DNA from 4 places in the Pantoea sp. X-Soil-MYKO-1289 genome. Region 2 is predicted to be linked to each of the others. Evidence: predicted binding sites of a transcription regulator. Region 2 holds the regulator's gene; each other region holds the start of a gene.
What was found. The regulator CRP, encoded in region 2, controls carbon source genes, mostly activating them, when cyclic AMP is high. The targets are predictions, from matches to a motif close to ATGTGANNNNNNTCACAT.

Region 1: a site for CRP is predicted at 2,304-2,321, ahead of AC6I7Z_RS15620 (iron-containing alcohol dehydrogenase). Genes of this name have one in related genera too.
Region 3: a site for CRP is predicted at 2,102-2,119, ahead of focA (formate transporter FocA). Genes of this name have one in related genera too.
Region 4: a site for CRP is predicted at 1,253-1,270, ahead of udp (uridine phosphorylase). Genes of this name have one in related genera too.

The regions. Positions count from the first base shown of each region.
Region 1 covers NZ_AP036004.1:3,261,967-3,266,441, forward strand. Annotated here, with positions in the region: gene AC6I7Z_RS15605 (DeoR/GlpR family DNA-binding transcription regulator) at 1-3, opposite strand, end outside; gene AC6I7Z_RS15610 (D-threonate 4-phosphate dehydrogenase) at 10-990, opposite strand; gene dtnK (D-threonate kinase) at 983-2,242, opposite strand; gene AC6I7Z_RS15620 (iron-containing alcohol dehydrogenase) at 2,432-3,580, shown strand; gene AC6I7Z_RS15625 (dihydrodipicolinate synthase family protein) at 3,591-4,475, shown strand.
Region 2 covers NZ_AP036004.1:327,871-332,345, forward strand. Annotated here, with positions in the region: gene AC6I7Z_RS01490 (YccS/YhfK family putative transporter) at 1-1,020, opposite strand, end outside; gene crp (cAMP-activated global transcriptional regulator CRP) at 1,079-1,711, opposite strand; gene AC6I7Z_RS01500 (OsmC family protein) at 2,012-2,416, shown strand; gene AC6I7Z_RS01505 (phosphoribulokinase) at 2,643-3,512, opposite strand; gene AC6I7Z_RS01510 (YheU family protein) at 3,574-3,792, opposite strand; gene AC6I7Z_RS01515 (hydrolase) at 3,789-4,475, opposite strand, start outside.
Region 3 covers NZ_AP036004.1:1,470,453-1,474,927, forward strand. Annotated here, with positions in the region: gene pflB (formate C-acetyltransferase) at 1-1,116, opposite strand, end outside; gene focA (formate transporter FocA) at 1,185-2,045, opposite strand; gene ycaO (30S ribosomal protein S12 methylthiotransferase accessory factor YcaO) at 2,410-4,170, opposite strand.
Region 4 covers NZ_AP036004.1:3,824,338-3,828,812, reverse strand. Annotated here, with positions in the region: gene metE (5-methyltetrahydropteroyltriglutamate--homocysteine S-methyltransferase) at 1-188, shown strand, start outside; gene AC6I7Z_RS18205 (dienelactone hydrolase family protein) at 252-1,079, opposite strand; gene udp (uridine phosphorylase) at 1,382-2,137, shown strand; gene AC6I7Z_RS18195 (tetratricopeptide repeat protein) at 2,201-3,469, shown strand; gene rmuC (DNA recombination protein RmuC) at 3,565-4,475, shown strand, end outside.

The DNA of each region.
Region 1 (4,475 bases), 2.9 Mb from region 2:
CATATTTCCCTATGCTAGCTGCATCGCGAGTTTAATGGAGATCGCCATGCTCTCAGACTTCGCTTTTCCTGTCCATGCGATATCAAAAGCGGTGCCGTGGTCCGCAGAGGTGCGGATAAACGGCAAACCGGCAGTGATATTGACGCCATCGTAAAAGCCAAGCAGTTTCAGCGGGATATGCCCCTGATCGTGATACATCGCCACCACGATGTCATACTGCCCTTCCTGACACTGCAGGAACACGGTATCCGGCGGACAAGGGCCGAAAACCTCAATGCCCTGCGCCTGCATCGCCTTCACCGCCGGCGCGACAGTGGTGATCTCCTCGTCGCCGAACAGGCCGTTTTCGCCAGCATGCGGATTGACGCCCGCGACCGCAATTCGCGGCTTCTCAAAGCCGACGCGGCGCAGGAAGGTGTCCGCCATGCCAATCACCGTCTCAATGCGCGAGCGGTTCAGCGTGTCGAGGAACTTGCGCAGCGCGATATGCGTCGTGACATGAATCACCTTCAGCTTATCGGTGTAGAGCACCATCGCGTAATCTTTGGTGTCGGTCAGGTGCGCCAGCAGCTCGGTATGGCCCGGATAGAGATGGCCCGCCGAGTGCAGCGCCTCTTTGTTCAGCGGCGCGGTGGCGATGGCCTGAACGTCGCCCGCCAGCGCCAGTTCGGTGGCGCGCTTCACGCAGCGCCAGGCGAGATCGCCCGCCTGCTGCTGCACCACGCCTGGCTTTAGCGCTTCCGGATCGGCCAGCGGCTCGTCGATAACGTTGATGATACCTGGCGCGAAGTGCGCCTCTTTTACGCTATCCAGCACGCGCAGCTCGACCTGCGGCGTAATATTCAGGGCAAGGATGCGGCGCAGCGTCGCGGCGCATCCCACCACCACCGCCGGCGCGCCGTTAAGGTCGCCTTCCGCCAGCGCCTTGATGATGATCTCCGGGCTGATGCCCGCCGGATCGCCCATGGTCACCGCAATAATTTTACTCACTCGACTTCTCCTCAATAAAACGAATGGCTGCTACCAGGGTGTTTTCGTCGCCAAAACCGCCCGCTTTGGTCATCACCGGCAGGGTAAATTCACTGTTAAGCAGGACGCCGTGCGGCACGCAGCCCGCCACGATGCCCTGAATCTGAAAACCGCTGGCGCCCAGCGCCTGCGCTACCGCAATCGCCACGTCGCCGCCGGAGAGATAGAGTCCGGCCGGGCGCTGCGCGCGGCAGAGCGTCAGGGTCAGTTCGCCCAGAAACTGGCAAATCGCCTCGCCAAGCTGCTGGCGTGTGATCTGCTGCTGCTGACAGAGCGCGTCGATCTCATGGCGCTGATCGGCACGCTGGCAGGTGCGGATCACCGTATGACGGCCGCTGCACAGCGCGGCGAGCGCCTGCTCCGTCCACTGCGCGCTATTCGGCCAGCAAGGGCGTTCAAACAGCTGGCGGATATCGATATCTACCAGCGCGATATCTCGCTGCGCCGCCAGCCGCGCGATCTGCTGCTGGGCGCTGGCGCTCATTGAGCCGATAACGGCCAGCACCGGCGCAGGCGCGCGTGCCGCCAGCTGCGCGCCCAGCGCGTCGCTCAGTCCGGCCGCGCCGACCAGCAGCGGCGTTTCGTCAAGCTGCGCCGCGGCAGCCAGGATGAGCGCGAGGTCGCTTTCGCTTTCCGCATCGATCACCACCGCGCCCTGCTGCTCCGCCAGCAGCGCGGCAAAACGATCGCTGCGCAGCGCGGCGAGATCGATCTCGCTGCCCGCGATCCCGAGCTGCGTTAATACCCGCGCGCTGATGACCGGCGTTTTTGGATCGCTGGCGTATTCGGTCTCGGTCAGCGATACGCCGTTCACCAGCACCTCGCCTCGCCGCGTGACGCGTCCCAGCCGAGGGACGGCAGGCACGATCAGCGCCCGCTTCTTGCCGCTGGCGGCCAGCGCGGCGCGCACTTCGGCGCCGATATTGCCGCGCAGCGTGGAGTCGATCTTTTTAAACAGCCAGCCCTGAGCGATAAAAGCCTGATGTTGACGCACCACCGCTTCAGTACGCGCCTCCGCCTCTGCGGCGCTGACGGCGCGGCTGTCGGTGCTGATCACCCAGACGTCGGCGGCGGCGCTATCCAGCGGCGTCTCGCTGCTGAACAGCACATGCACGCGAGCGCCCGCCTGCGCCAGTCCACTGCCTGCGTCGTTCGCGCCGGTAAAGTCATCGGCGATCACCAGCACTGGCGTTTTCCAGGACTTCTGCGTCATCTTCTCTCCTGATTCGGCGATATGCCGTTGTGAATGATTATATTCAATCATGATTGATTATATGTGAGCAAGATCAAATTAATCGAAATCGATATGTCCTATAAATTGACCCATAGCAAGTGACATATAACGCACTGAAATGAGCAAACCTAATCATTGGCTCTAGTTTCGTAGTAATAAGGGTATGAGATGAATATCAACAGCACGGTAATTAGCGGCTTCCAGGCGCTGAACGACATTAGCTATCTGCTGAAAGGAAAAGCCAGCGCGCTGCTGGTGACGGACAAAAATATTGAAACCATCCCGGCGGTGCAGGCGCTTATCAGCCAGCTGAAACAGCATATCGCCAGCGTCAGCGTGATTAACAACGTGCCGCCGGAGCCAAGCCAGCACGACGTCGCCGCGGTGCTGGCGGCGCTGCCTGCGCGCGACGTGGATCTGGTGATCGGCGTCGGCGGCGGCAGCGTGCTGGACGTCGCCAAGCTGCTCTCGGTGCTGTGCGTCGAAAACGCTCCGTCGCTGGAGGCGCTGCTGGCGGGCGAAAAGCCGACCGCGCGCACCACCTCGCTGCTGATCCCGACCACCGCAGGCACCGGCTCGGAAGCGACGCCGAACGCCATTCTGGCGATCCCGGAGCGTGAAACCAAAGTCGGCATTATCTCGCCGGTGATGCTGCCCGATTTTGTAGCGCTGGTGCCGGAGCTGACCACCAGCATGCCGCCGCATATCGCCTCTTCGACCGGTATCGATGCGCTTTGTCATCTGATTGAATGCTTCACCGCCACGGTGTCGAACCCGGTAAGCGACAACTACGCGCTGATCGGCATGAAAAAACTGTTCGCCAGCCTCGAAACCGCCGTTGCCGAGCCACACAACCTGCAGGCGCGGCTGGATATGCTGTGGGCCTCATATTATGGCGGCGCGGCGATCGCCCATGCGGGCACGCATCTGGTGCACGCCATGTCCTATCCGCTGGGCGGCAAATATCATCTGCCGCACGGCGTCGCCAACGCCATTTTGCTGGCGCCCTGCATGGCCTTTGTGCGGCCGGCCGCGGTGAACAAATTCGCTCAGGCCTACGATCTGCTGCCGGATGCGGATACCTCACTGGACAACGAGAGCAAATCGCACGCGCTGGTGGCTTATTTCACCGCGCTGGTTAAACGTTTGCAGCTGCCCGCCAGCCTTGAAGAGCTTGGCATCGGCCCGGATCACCTGCCCTATTTAGTGGAAGCGGCGCTCGACGTGCAGCGTCTGATGAAGAACGTGCCCGCTGCCGTCAGCGCGCATGACGTTCGCGACGTCTACCTGACGCTGTTCCCTTCACATCAGGAATAAAGAGGATTGTATGAGCCAGAAAATTACCGGCGTATTGACCGCTATCGTCACCTGTTTTGATCGGGAAGGCGCCTATAACCCTGAAGCGCAGCGCGAACAGGTAAAACGCCAGCTGGATGCGGGCAACGGCATCTTCTGCGGCGGCACCAACGGCGAGTTCTTTGTGCTCAACGAGCGGGAGAAGATCGCCGTTACCGAAACCTGCGTCGATGAGGTGAACGGCCGCGCGCCGGTTGTCGCCCATATTGGCGAGATTTCAACACGCGAAACTATCCGCCTCGGCAGGCAGGTTGCGCAGCTCGGGGTAGATGCGGTGTCGGTGATCACGCCCTACTTCGTGCCGCTCAAGCAGGACGAGCTGATCTATCACTACCAGACGGTGGCTGACGCGCTCGAGGTGCCGCTGTTTCTCTACAATATTCCGGCGCGCACCGGCAACACGCTGCAGCCGGAAACCGTGCGTACCCTGGCGTCTCATCCCAACATTATCGGCATCAAAGACTCGGCGGGCAGCTATGAAAGCCTGAGTGGCTTTATTAAAGCGGCGGAAGGCATTGATAACTTCGACGTGCTTAACGGGCCGGACTCGCTGATCCATCAGGGCTTCGTCGACGGCTGCTCCGCCTGCATCTCCGGCCTGGCCAACGCCGCGCCAAAAGAGATCAACGCCATCTGGTCGCGCTTCAACGCAGGCGATATCGAGGGGTCGCGCGCGGCGCAGGAGAACGTCACCGGCCTGCGCACCGATCTCTACAGCATCGGCTTCTCCCCGGCGGCGGTGAAGAAAGCGGTTTCGCTGCTGGGCTACGACGTCGGCGACAGCCGTTATGCGGTGCAATTCAGCGCCGATGAAGAGCAAAAAATCCGTCAGGTCGTCAATCAGTACCTGAAGTAA
Region 2 (4,475 bases):
CATCAGGTCGCGCTGGTAGAGCGGTTTTTGCGTGCGCAGCACGCGCGCGATGCGGCTGAAGTGGTAGTAGCAGAAGTGGCCCACCGGATTATCGGGATGCTGACGGGCGATTTTCTCCAGCGCGCCGAGCGGCTTCTCCATATCGAAACGACTCGGCAACTGATGGTAGAGAATGGCGTCGGCCAGCGCGCGCAGCCGCGCCGAGATAATTTTGGCGTTCCAGCGGATCACCGCTTCGGCGTGGCTGCGCTCTACCAGCTTCTGCACCTCTTCCGGCTGATGCAGGCTGACGGAGATATGCTCCTGCAGGTCGAGCGCCACCTGAAACGCGCGCGTCAGCCGTTTGTGGCTGTTGTCGCGGCTGGCGGAGAGCATATGCATCTGCTGATAGCAGGTGTTGATCAGATCGACCGCTTTCTGCTGGCGCGCCAGCAGCGGCGGCAGCGCTTTTTCCGGGTCGGTAAGCTGGGTCAGCAGGGTATATTTCGCGTCGCAGTAGTCCGCCAGCTCGCGGTAGATCAGGCTCAGGGTTTCGCGCATCGGCTGCTCTTTCCACAGCCAGAACCAGAACCAGTTGAAGAGTCCGTACCAGAGCGTGCCGCCGATATAGAGCAGCGGCGGCACATAGATCGGCAATCGGCCGATCAGGCTCAGGGTAAAGATGGCCGCCACCAGCGTGCCGGAGAGCAGGCGGCCGTGCAGCGGGCTGATTTCGCCGGTGACGCCCAGCAGCAGCGGCAGAGCAAAGAGCACGGCAGGCAGCGGCACCCCTTTCAGGGTTAAGAGCTGGATCAGGAAGCTGCCGAGCGCGAACAGCGAGCCGCCGACGATGAGACGTTTGAAGAAGCGCTTATGGGGCGTATCCAGACCCGCGACGTTGCAGCAGGCGGGAACCAGAGAGAAAAGCAGGCCTTTTTGCAGATCGCCGAACAGCCAGCCGAGCGCCACCGGAATGCAGAGCACCAGCGTCTGCCGCAGGGCATAGTTAACTTCGGGGTGATAGATGATTCGGCGCCACATCACTTCACTAAAAACAGTAACGGCGTGACGGTGACATCACGCCGTGAGTGAGAGGAAATCAGCGGGTGCCGTAAACGACAATGGTTTTGCCGTGTGCGGAAATCAGATTCTGGTCTTCCAACATTTTCAAAATGCGGCCCACGGTTTCACGCGAGCAACCAACGATTTGGCCAATTTCCTGACGAGTAATTTTGATTTGCATGCCGTCGGGATGCGTCATGGCGTCTGGCTGCTTCGCCAGGTTAAGCAGGGTTTGTGCAATACGTCCGGTCACGTCGAGGAAAGCTAAATTGCCCACTTTTTCCGATGTAACCTGCAGACGGCGCGCCATCTGCGAAGAGAGACGCATTAAAATATCCGGATTCACCTGGATAAGCTGACGGAATTTCTTGTAGGAAATTTCCGCTACTTCGCACGCGGTTTTCGCACGTACCCAGGCGCTGCGCTCCTGACCTTCTTCAAACAGGCCAAGCTCGCCGATAAAATCACCCTGATTCAGGTAAGAGAGGATCATCTCTTTGCCCTCTTCATCTTTGATCAGCACCGCAACGGAACCTTTCACGATGTAGTAGAGGGTTTCAGCCTTCTCACCCTGATGAATCAGCGTACTTTTGGATGGATATTTGTGAATATGGCAATGGGACAGGAACCATTCGAGTGTAGGGTCTGTTTGCGGTTTGCCGAGAACCATTCGCTATTATCCTCTGTTGTAATCGTGCCCAAAACGCGGGGAGATGAGTCCCTGCCAGGCGATGAAAGCTTCAAGCGTTTCCCCTAAAGGAGATTATTCGGGCCTTATTTTGCGCCAGGCGCTTGAGATGTCCCGTCTTCGTCCCTATCAGAACGAACTATTTTCAGCACTGTTTGTAGCACAGCTTTTGCCGACTGTCTTCTGTTGTCTCGCTTCAGCAAAGGGGGGATTACTCTGGATTGCTGTTTGCCAGGTGAACGCGTACTCTGGCGGCAAACGGGCTATTCTCGAGGTAGAAACATGCAGGCAAGAGTGAAGTGGGTCGAAGGATTAACCTTTCTCGGCGAGTCGGCGTCGGGACATCAGATCCTGATGGACGGCAACTCCGGCGATAAAGCGCCTAGTCCGATGGAGATGGTGCTGATGGCCGCGGGCGGCTGTAGCGCCATCGACGTGGTCTCTATTTTGCAAAAAGGCCGCAACGATGTGGTGGACTGCGAGGTGAAGCTGACCTCGGAGCGTCGCGAAGAGGCGCCGCGCCTGTTTACCCATATTAATCTGCATTTCGTGGTCACCGGCAAGGCGCTGAGCGATAAAGCGGTCGCGCGCGCGGTGGATCTCTCGGCGGAGAAGTACTGTTCGGTGGCGTTAATGCTGGGCAAAGGCGTAGAGATGACCCATAGCTATGAAGTGGTCGCGCTGTAAAAAAGCGCACTGTACGTAAGGAGCGGGTAGCAAGGCCCGAAGAGCAAAGCGTCCCGCGCCATGGACAAAAACGCCGGGAGCGTTTTTGAACAACGCAACGCGTTGGCCCGTTTACGGGCGCCCCATCAAGGATGAGGGGCGTATACGCGCGGGCCGAGCTGGCAGGGATGCCGTTTTTTGCGTCTTTGCGATCGGGCCTTGCTACCCGCGACCGCGCCAGACCTGGTCAGGCGATCTGTTTGCCTTCCATCAGCCGCTGCACCAGCGGCGCCATAATCAGCTCCATCGCCAGCCCCATCTTGCCGCCCGGCACCACCAGCGTATTGATGTGCGAAATAAATGAGCCCTGCAGCATCGCCAGCAGATAGGGGAAGTCGATATTCTCCAGCCCGCGAAAATGGATCACCACAAAGCTCTCGTCCAGCGACGGAATTTCGCGCGCGGCGAACGGGTTCGAGGTATCGACGGTCGGCACGCGCTGGAAGTTAATGTGGGTGCGCGAGAACTGCGGCGTGATGAAGTTGATGTAATCCTCCATCGAGCGCACCACCGAGTCCATCACCGCCTCGCGCGAGTGGCCGCGCTCGCCGGTGTCGCGCACCAGCTTCTGGATCCACTCCAGGTTGACGATCGGCACCACGCCCACCAGCAGATCGACCTTCTCCGCCACGTTATGCTGCTGCGTGACGACGCCGCCGTGCAGCCCTTCGTAAAACAGCACGTCGGTATTTTCCGGCAGCGGCTGCCACGGCGTAAAGGTGCCGGGCACCTGGTTCCAGGGCACCGCTTCGTCGTAGGTGTGCAGATATTTGCGCGACTGGCCTTTGCCCGCATTGCCGTAGTCGATAAAAGTCTGCTCCAGCAGGCCGAAATCGTTGGCTTCCGGGCCGAAATAGCTGATGTGACGCCCTAAATCGCGCGCCTTGCGGATCGCCATATCCATTTCCGGCCGCGTATAGCGGTGGAAGCTGTCGCCCTCCAGCTCGGCGGCGTGCAGATTGAGCTGCTGGAAAATTTTACGAAACGCCAGGCTGGTGGTGGTGGTGCCGGCGCCGCTGGAGCCGGTTACCGCAATAATCGGGTGTCGTGCTGACATGAAAAAGCTCCCTTTAAAGTCGGGCGATGAGCATTGTTAACACGAAAAGCGCCTCGACGCATCAGCCGCGGAATTCGCTGCGCGGCATGATATTGATGGTTTCATGCAGTTCCGACCAGACCAGCACCACGTCGCCGCGCTCCAGCTGGCGGCGCACGTCGGCCACCTTTTGCGCCAGGCTGCGCTCCTGCTCGCCATAGTCGGTGCCTTCGCGCAGCACAAAGGCTTCGATCAGGTTGGTAAGGGTGTCGGGATCGAGCTGTTGCCAGGGAATAATCATGATGAGAGCCACTGTGTAAGCCACTGCGGCACACGCTGCTCGAGCCACATCTGCGGTTGACGCAGCGTGCCGCCGACAAAGCCAACGTGTCCGCCATGCGGCGTGAGTTGATAGGTGGTACTGGCTGAGAGCCGATCCAGCTGCGGGATCACCTCGTCAGTCATAAAAGGATCGTCTTTCGCGTGAATGATCAGCAAGGGCTTGCGCACATTTTTCAGCAGCGGCATGGCGCTGGCGCGACGGTAATAGTCGCCCGCGTCAAGAAAGCCGTGGGCGCGGGCGGTAATGGCGTCGTCGAAGTCGCGCAGGCGACGCAGCGCTCTGAGCTGCGGCAGATCCACCGGCAGCGTTCCCGGCCAGGCGAGGAGTTTGCGCTCGGCGTTCTTTTTCAGCTGGTCGAGCAGATAGCGCTGATAAAAGCGCGAAAATCCCTGTTCCAGCTTCAGGCTACACGGCTCCAGCAGCAGCGGCGCGGAGACGATCACCCCGGCGTCGAGCGGCGCGGCGTCGCCCAGCCTGCCGAGCAGGCAGCCCAGCATATTGCCGCCGAGCGAGACGCCTACCGCAGCGGTCGGCGCATCGCCCCAGCGCGTTTTCAGCCAGCGCAGAAAAAAGGCGGCGTCTTCGGTTTCGCCGGAGTGATAGATGCGATGCAGGCGGTTCGGCTCGCCGCCGCAGCCGCG
Region 3 (4,475 bases), 1.1 Mb from region 2:
CATGTTCGGCTCAGGCGACGGACCCATGGTGTAAAGGGTGTTCAGGAAACGGAAGGTGCTTTTTGTCACCAGAGTACGACCGTCGACGCCCATGCCCGCCAGCGATTCAGTCGCCCAGATCGGGTCGCCGGAGAAGAGTTCATCATATTCTGGCGTGCGCAGGAAGCGCACCATGCGCAGCTTCATCACCAGATGGTCAATCAGCTCCTGCGCCTGCTCTTCGGTAAGCTTGCCTGCCTGCATATCGCGTTCGATATAGATGTCCAGGAAGGTCGAGACGCGGCCGAAGGACATCGCGGCGCCGTTCTGCGATTTCACTGCGGCGAGATAGCCGAAGTAGGTCCACTGTACCGCTTCCTGCGCGTTGGTTGCCGGACCGGAGATATCGCAGCCATATTTGGCGGCCATCTCTTTAATCTGGGCCAGCGCGCGATGCTGTTCAGCAATCTCTTCACGCAGACGGATGGTGGCTTCCAGGTTCACACCGTTTTCCAGATCGTTCTGCAGCGAATGGAACTGGGCCAGTTTGTCCTGCATCAGGAAGTCGATGCCGTACAGCGCGACGCGGCGATAGTCGCCGATGATGCGGCCGCGGCCGTAGGCGTCCGGCAGACCGGTCAGCACGCCCGATTTACGGCAGCGCAGGATGTCCTGGGTATAGACATCGAACACGCCCTGGTTATGGGTTTTACGGTATTCGGTGAAGATTTTTTTCAGAGTAGGGTCCAGCTCACGGCCGTAAACCTTACAGGAACCTTCCACCATTTTGATGCCGCCGAACGGGATAATGGCGCGTTTCAGCGGAGCTTCAGTCTGCAGGCCGACGATTTTTTCCAGCGATTTATTGATATAGCCGGCGTCGTGCGCGGTAATGGTCGAGGCGAGATCGGTGTCGAAATCGACGGGGGCATGCGTGCGGTTTTCAATTTTAATGCCTTCCAGCACGTCGTTCCACAGCTTAGTGGTCGCGTCGGTCGCGCCAGCCAGGAATGACTCATCGCCCTCATACGGCGTGTAGTTCCTTTGAATAAAATCGCGAACGTTGACGCTGTTCTGCCATTCGCCCTCGGCGAACCCTTCCCAGGCCGCAGCCTGTTTTGTATTCAGATCGGTCATGATATACCTGCCTTATCTAAGAAGACGTTACGTTGGCGCCGCCAGCCAGGCGGCGTCGGTCAGAATCATTAATGTGCGTTAGAACCGTTGCGTAAATAGATCACCCAGTAGGTCAACCCAACCAGCAGACCGCCGCCGATAATGTTGCCGAGCGTGACCGGAATCAGGTTGTCGATAATAAAGTTGACGGGCGTAAGCGCCTGGAACTGGTCGGCGCTGGCGCCGGCGGCTTGCCAGAAAGCCGGGCCAGAAAAATCGCGAATGACGATCGCTAACGGAATAAGGAACATATTGGCGATGCTGTGCTCGAAGCCGCTGGCAACGAACATGGCGACCGGCAGAATCATCGCCAGGGTCTTATCCGTCAGGCTATGGCCGGAATAGCTCATCCAGACCGCCAGGCAGACCATCAGGTTCGCCAGCGTGCCCAGGCAGACGGCTTCAATAAAACTGTGATGCATTTTATGATCGGCGGTTTGCAGCACATTCAAACCCCACGCGCCGTTCGCCGTCATATGCTCGCCGGCGAACCAGATCAGGGCGACGAAAAACAGCGCGCCAACGAGGTTGCCGAAATAGACATTGATCCAGTTGCGCGCCAGCTGTCCCCAGGTGATGCGTCCGCTCGCTTTCGCGACGACAATCAGCACGGTAGAGGTAAAGAGATCGGCGCCGCATATCACCACCAGAATCAGCCCCAGCGAGAAGCAGATGCCGCCGATAAGTTTCGCCACGCCATAAGGCATGCCTGCGGTGCCGGTGGTCGCAGTGATATAAAAAACAAACGCGATGGAAATAAAAACGCCGGCGGTGATGGCAAGGAAAAAAGTGGTTAAGGGATGTTTAGTGGCTTTATATACTCCAGCATCTTCCGCCACTTTGGCCATTGCGGCCGGTAATAACAGATTAAAAGGGTTGTCAGCTTTCACACTAACGCTCTCCAAAAGATGTCTGGAAAAATACTAACAAAGGAGTATAGGACAGGATTTGATCTGGATCATATTTGACCAGAAGACAGCGGGGAGGATCGAGGCAGGAAACGAAATAAATGGCGTAATATATTGAATTTTAATAAATAAAAATTTTTTAAATTTTATATCTTTATTTTAAATGCGGATAATGAGCGGCGGCCCATTGTGTTAAGCAATGTCATCAGGCAAGTCTGTAATGTTAAAAAAACAATGTGACGAACGATTAAAAATAATGAAAGACGCTGCTCCGCGATAAATAATGGCGCCAATAGTATTGACGCCATGCCTGTTTAATTTAGCCTTGCGCAGCTGAACAGGTTAACTATTTTTTCCAGTAACGACGTTTTGCCGTCTGGAGTTTTTCATAAGCCTGCAGCAGCGCCTGGTGCGCCGGGAAGGCTTTGAGGTCGTCGTCAACGGCCTGCAGACCGTAGAAGGGCGCTTCGCCGCTGATGGCCGCCGACGCCGCTTCCAGCGCTTCCGCACCGTACATGCGCGTGAAGGCGTGATGATACTGCAGCGGGTCGCGCTCATCTTCCATCGCCAGCAGCAGCAGCGTCTGCAGGCAGCGGTAGTAGTTGGCGCGTTCCGCTGAAAAGATCGAGCCGTTGAACTCCATGGTCCATTCGGTCCAGATTAGCGCCTGATCCAGGTCGCCCCCAGCCAGCGCCAGCATCGCCTTCAGCTCGCCGATGCGCAGCGTGTACCAGCCGTTGTCTTTGCCGCTCGCCAGCCCCAGCAGTTCGCGCACGCGGGTAAAGTCGTCATGGCCTTCTTCATCCAGCTGGGCAATCAGGTCAAGATACTCTTCCGGATTCCAGTTGCTGGCAGGCAGCGCCAGCAGCGTGTCGCGCAGGCCCGCGCCCATGTTGTTGTTCGCCAGCACCAGATCTTCCGCCGGATAGATATCGGACATGCCCGGCACGATAATGCGGCAGGCGTAGACGCCCAGGTGATCGTAATCCGCGATATAGACTTCCTGCCCTTCCTCGCGGAAGATCGCCATCAGGGTGGCGAACTCTTCCTGGGTCGTGCCGCTGAATGACCAGTCGACGAAGGGATAGTCCGCTTTTTCTTTGAACAAATCCCAGGAGATAAGGCCGCTGGAGTCGATAAAGTGCGTCTCGAGGTTGGCGTGCTCGGCGACTTCTTCATCGTCGAAGGTTGGCGGCGTAAAGACGTCGAGATCTTTCAGGCTGCGGCCCTGCAGCAGCTCGGTAACGGTACGCTCAAGGGCGACGCCGAAATCGGGATGCGCGCCGAAAGAGGCGAAACAGGTGCCGTTTTGCGGGTTGAACAGCACCACGCAGATCACCGGATATTTGCCGCCCAGCGAGGCGTCATAGGCGAAAATCGGGAAGCCTTCCGCTTCGAGGCGCGCAATCGCCTCTACCACGCCAGGATAGCGCTGCATCACGCTCTCAGGAATTGTCGGCAGGCTGATCGCTTCGGCGATAATGCGGTTTTTGATATAGCGCTCAAACACCTCGGAAAGCCCCTGCACGCGCGCTTCGTTGGCGGTATTGCCCGCCGACATGCCGTTGGAGACGTAGAGGTTGCCGATGATGTTCATCGGGATATAGACGGTCTGCTGATCGGACTGACGGGTAAACGGCAGGCCGCAGATGCCGCGCTCGGCGTTGCCGGACTGCAGATCCACCAGCTCCGGCGCGGTCAGCGCGTCGTCAGGATCGTAAAAAGCGCGCAGGCGCGCATCCAGAATGCCTTCCGGCAATGAGCCGTCCGCCGGGATCGGGAACCATTTCTCGTCCGGGTAGTGAACGAAATCGCCGTTGGCGATCGATTTGCCCAGCCAGAAGTCGGCGAAGAAATAGTTAGTCGAGAGACGCTCGAAATATTCGCCCAGCGCCGACGCCAGCGCGGCTTTCTTGCTGGCGCCTTTGCCGTTGGTAAAGCAGAGCGGACAATCGCGGTCGCGAATATGCACGGACCAGACGTGGGGAACCGGATTAAGCCAGGAGGCTTCTTCAATATTAAAGCCAAGGTCGGTCAGTTTTTGCTGGAAGCGCGCGATGGAATCTTCCAGTGCTGCGTCTTTGCCGGGAATAAACGTTTGCGTCATGGAACCGCTCTCTCATATATATAGTGGGCGTAAAGCGCGCAATGATACGGACTTTGCCGCCGTGGCGCTATGAAGACGGGATAAATTTCTACCCGCCATTATCCTGAAAGCGGCGTGGCAGAAGGACTCTCTTTTCTCACTCAACGAGCCGCCTCACAAAATTTCGCGCTGCGTTTCATTTGTAACATAAGCTGCGGCGCGGCAGATTCAGAAAATGTGATCCCTTCCCGATTTATCATTGCAGGCGCCATAAGGCAGTGATAAAACCGGTAAGCAATTCATAACCGTTCTGGATAACGTGGTGA
Region 4 (4,475 bases), 3.5 Mb from region 2:
ACTCGCCGAACGTGCCGAGCGTCGAATGGATGGAGAATCTGCTGCGTAAAGCGGCGCAGCGCATCCCGGAAGCGCGTCTGTGGGTCAACCCGGACTGCGGCCTGAAAACGCGCGGCTGGACGGAAACCCGTCAGGCGCTGGCGAACATGGTGGAGGCGGCGAAGAAACTGCGCGGCGAAAACGCCTGAGTTTAGGGTGTCGTGCTGTTGAAGATGGGGCGCTGCGGCGCCCCTTTTTTATCGCGTGCGTAATCAGACGACGCCGAACTGCCTAAACCACGTCAGCATGCGCGCCCAGCCATCCTGCGCCGATTCGGCGTGATAGCTCGGACGATAGTCGGCGTTAAAGGCGTGGCCCGCGTCGGGATAGACGACAATCTCCGCTTTGGCGTTAGCGGCGTGCAGCGCCTGACGCATCTGCTCCACGCTCTCCAGCGGAATGCTATCGTCCTGGCCGCCGTAGAGGCCCAGCACCGGCGCGCCTAAATCCACGGCGATATCGATCGGATGCTTCTGCTGCTTCATGGTTTTCTCGCCGATGAGGCGACCGTACCAGGCGACGGCGGCGCGCAGCTGCGGATTGTGCGCGGCGTAAAGCCAGCTGATGCGGCCGCCCCAGCAGAAGCCGGTAATGCCCATGCGGCGAATATCGCCGCCGTTGCGGCCGGCCCAGTTAGCGGCGTGGTCGAGATCGGAAAGCACCTGGCTGTCCGGCACTTTGCTGACCAGCTCGCTGAACAGGGTAGGGATATCGTGGTAATCGTTCGGGTCGCCTTCGCGGAAATAGAGCTCCGGCGCCACGGCCAGATAGCCCTCAAGCGCCAGCCGGCGGCAAATATCGCGAATATGCTCGTGCACGCCAAAGATCTCCTGCACCACCAGCACTACCGGCAGCGGACCGTTCGCCTCTTTCGGTCTGGCGTAGTAAGCGGGCATATTTTCGCCCTGGCTCGGCACCGAGGTTTCGCCTGCCTGAATATCCTGGCTATCGGTATGAATCGTGGTTGAGGCGGTCGGCTGTACTGCAGGTGCAAAGCCGCCCGTCGATGATTTTTGTGCCATATTGTCTTCGGTTTTCATTTTTTTCTCCGTGCTGGCAGTAGCGCAATCACGTAACTATAGCCTGGCCAGATGACGTCTGGACCAGAGACCGGGAACAGAGTAGGGAGCAAGCAAAAACACTCTCCTCTTTAACATTGCTGCGAAGCCCGACGCACACAGCTTGTAGCAATGGCATTCTGAATGGCTTGGTTATGTGACTTAGATCGCATTGTTATCCATGTAAAATGTAACATTCATTTTTGATAGTGATTGTTATCACACAAATTTGCGCTGCGCTGACGTAGAGTGGCGCGCTTCACTTCCCTGTTCAGGAGTTTGCTATGTCTGACGTTTTCCACCTTGGCCTGACCAAAGCCGATCTGCAGGGCGCGACCCTGGCTATCGTTCCCGGCGATCCGGAGCGCGTAAAGAAAATTGCCGGACTGATGGCGGACGCCCAGCCGCTGGCGTCGCACCGGGAATTCACCTCCTGGCTGGCGAAGCTGGACGGTAAGCCTGTGGTGGTCTGCTCCACCGGCATCGGCGGCCCGTCGACCTCTATCGCGGTAGAAGAGCTGGCGCAGCTTGGCGTGCGCACCTTCCTGCGCGTCGGCACCACCGGCGCGATTCAGCCGCACATTAACGTCGGCGACGTGCTGGTCACCACTGGCGCAGTACGCCTCGACGGCGCCAGCCAGCATTTCGCGCCGCTGGAATTCCCTGCCGTAGCGGATTTCGCCTGCACCACCGCGCTGGTCGCGGCGGCAGAAGCGAGCGGCGCGACCACCCATATCGGCGTCACCGCGTCGTCTGACACCTTCTATCCAGGCCAGGAGCGTTACGACACCTTCTCCGGCCGCGTGGTCAGCCGCTTTCAGGGCTCGATGAAGGAGTGGCAGCAGATGGGCGTGCTTAACTATGAGATGGAGTCTGCGACGCTGCTGACGATGTGCGCCAGCCAGGGGCTGCGCGCGGGCATGGTGGCGGGCGTCATCGTTAACCGTACCCAGAAAGAGATCCCGGATGCGGCCGCCATGAAGCAGACCGAGAGCGATGCGGTAAAAATTGTGGTCGAAGCGGCGCGCCGTTTGTTATAACGCTTTCAGGCAGCGCCTCTGCGCGCTGCCTCTGCTCTTTACAGCAAAAGCGAGGATCGCCCGATGCGCCATACGCCGCCACGACAAAAATCCGCCTTAACCGCTTCTCCCGCCGCCATGCAGGCGCGCCTTGAAAACGCCGCCGCGCGTTTTCGCCAGCATATGGCGCAGCAGGATTACGCCGCCGCCGCCCGCTGCTGCGAAGAGGTGCTGCGCGCCATGCCCAGTCAGATGCAGGTGCTGAGCGACTACGCGCTCTGCCTGCTGCGTCTCGGCCACTACAGCAAGTCTTACCGCGTCTATCAGAAAATCTATCAGGCGCCGCCCGCCGTGCGCGCGACCGCTTCGGAAACCTGGCTGGATGGACTGGCGGAGCTGTGCGGCTGGATGGGCAAGCGAGAGGAGCTGGCGAAATATGGCCTGGAAGCGCTAAACGGCGCAGACGCGCGTTTTCGCCAGGGGCAGCGTTACTCCTTTCCGGCGGCGCGGCCGGAACCGATCGATCTGACGAAACCGGAACAGAACGTGATCGCCTTCAGCCTCTACGGCGGTCAGCCGCGCTACTGCGAAACGCTGATTAAAAACGTCGAGGTGGCGCAGCAACTCTATCCTGGCTGGCGCTGCCGCATTTATCTGGATCAGAGCGTGCCGCAGCACGTGTGGCAGCGCCTCAACCAGCCGCACGTCGAGCTGATCGATATGTCGCAGGAAAAGGCGATCTACCCGACGCTATGGCGTTTTCTGGTGATGGACGATCCCGGCGTCAAACGCTTTATTATCCGCGACGCCGACTCGCTGCTGTCGGAGCGCGAAGCGGCGGCGGTCGACGCCTGGCTCGCCTCGCCGTACTGGTTCCACCATATGCGCGACTACTTTTCCCATACCGAGCTGCTGCTGGCGGGCATGTGGGGCGGCTGCAACGGCGTCTTCAGCAACATGGCGCAGGCGATGCGCGACTTTATCGCCCGCTACAGCGGCAACGCGCGCTTTACCGATCAATATTTCCTGAAGGCCGCGCTGTGGCCGACGGTGCGCGAAAGCCTGCTGAGCCACGATGAGATTTTCCATTTTCATCAGGCGCAGCCCTGGCCGCCGCACGCGCCGGTGCGCTGGCGCATGGAGAACTTCCACGTCGGCAGCAACGCCGGCTTCGCCAGCATGGCGGGCAAGGCGACGGTGAAAGAGGGAGAGACGCAGTCCGTGGAGCTCACCTGGGGCGGCAACGTCTTTGTTTATCCGGCGCGGGTAAAAGGGGACGAATGGCTGATGCCGATGCCGTTTTTTCTCACCGACGCGTGGAAAGCGGGCGAGCTGCAGGTCAAAGCGCTGTAGCGCCTGCTCGGGGGTGAAAACCGCCCGAAAATAGTCTGGACATTCATACAGGCCGACTTTACCTTTTCCCGAGCAATGCGCGTCGCGAGGGAATCATGGATCAGCAGATTATTATCAGCGCCTGTCTGGCGCTCGCCGGACTCGGCATCGGCTGGATGCTGGCGCAGCTGCGCGCTGGCCATCAGGCCGCCAGTTATGCCACCGAGCGGCGTTTGCAGCAGGAGGCGCAGCAGCGCCAGCAGCAGCAGCTTGAACAGCTCCAGCAACAGCTACAGCAGCGCGAACAGGAGCTGCGCCAGCTGCACGGCGCGCTGAGCGGCGCGCAGGAGCGGCTGCAACAGCTCGATTACTGGCGCGGCGAATGCGAACAGCTCAACCGCGAGCTGCGCAACCAGCTAGAGATCAACAGCGCGCAGGAGGCCGAGCTGCGCGAGGTGACCATCCGCCTTGAAGAGACGCGCTTCGCCGCCGAAGAGAAGCAGCGCCTGCTCACCAGCAGCGAACAGCGCCTCAGCGCGCAGTTCGAAAATCTCGCCAACCGCATCTTTGAAAACAGCGGCCGCCGCGTCGACGAGCAGAACCGCCAGAGCCTGAACAGCCTGATCGCTCCGCTGCGCGAGCAGCTGGACGGTTTTCGCCGCCAGGTGCATGACAGCTTCGGCCAGGAGGCGCGCGAGCGTCATACGCTGGCGCACGAGATCCGCCAGCTGCAGCAGCTGAATGCGCAGATGGCGCAGGAGGCGATCAACCTCACCAAAGCGCTGAAAGGCGACAACAAGATTCAGGGCAACTGGGGCGAAGTGGTGCTGAGCCGCGTCCTGGAGGCGTCAGGCCTGCGCGAAGGCCATGAATATCAGACGCAGGTCAGTTTGCAGTCGGAACAGCAGGGCAGAATGCAACCGGATGTGATCGTGCGTCTGCCGCAGGGCAAAGATGTGGTGGTCGACGCCAAGATGACGCTGGTGGCCTATGAGCGCTACTTCAACGCGGAAGATGAAGTGACGCG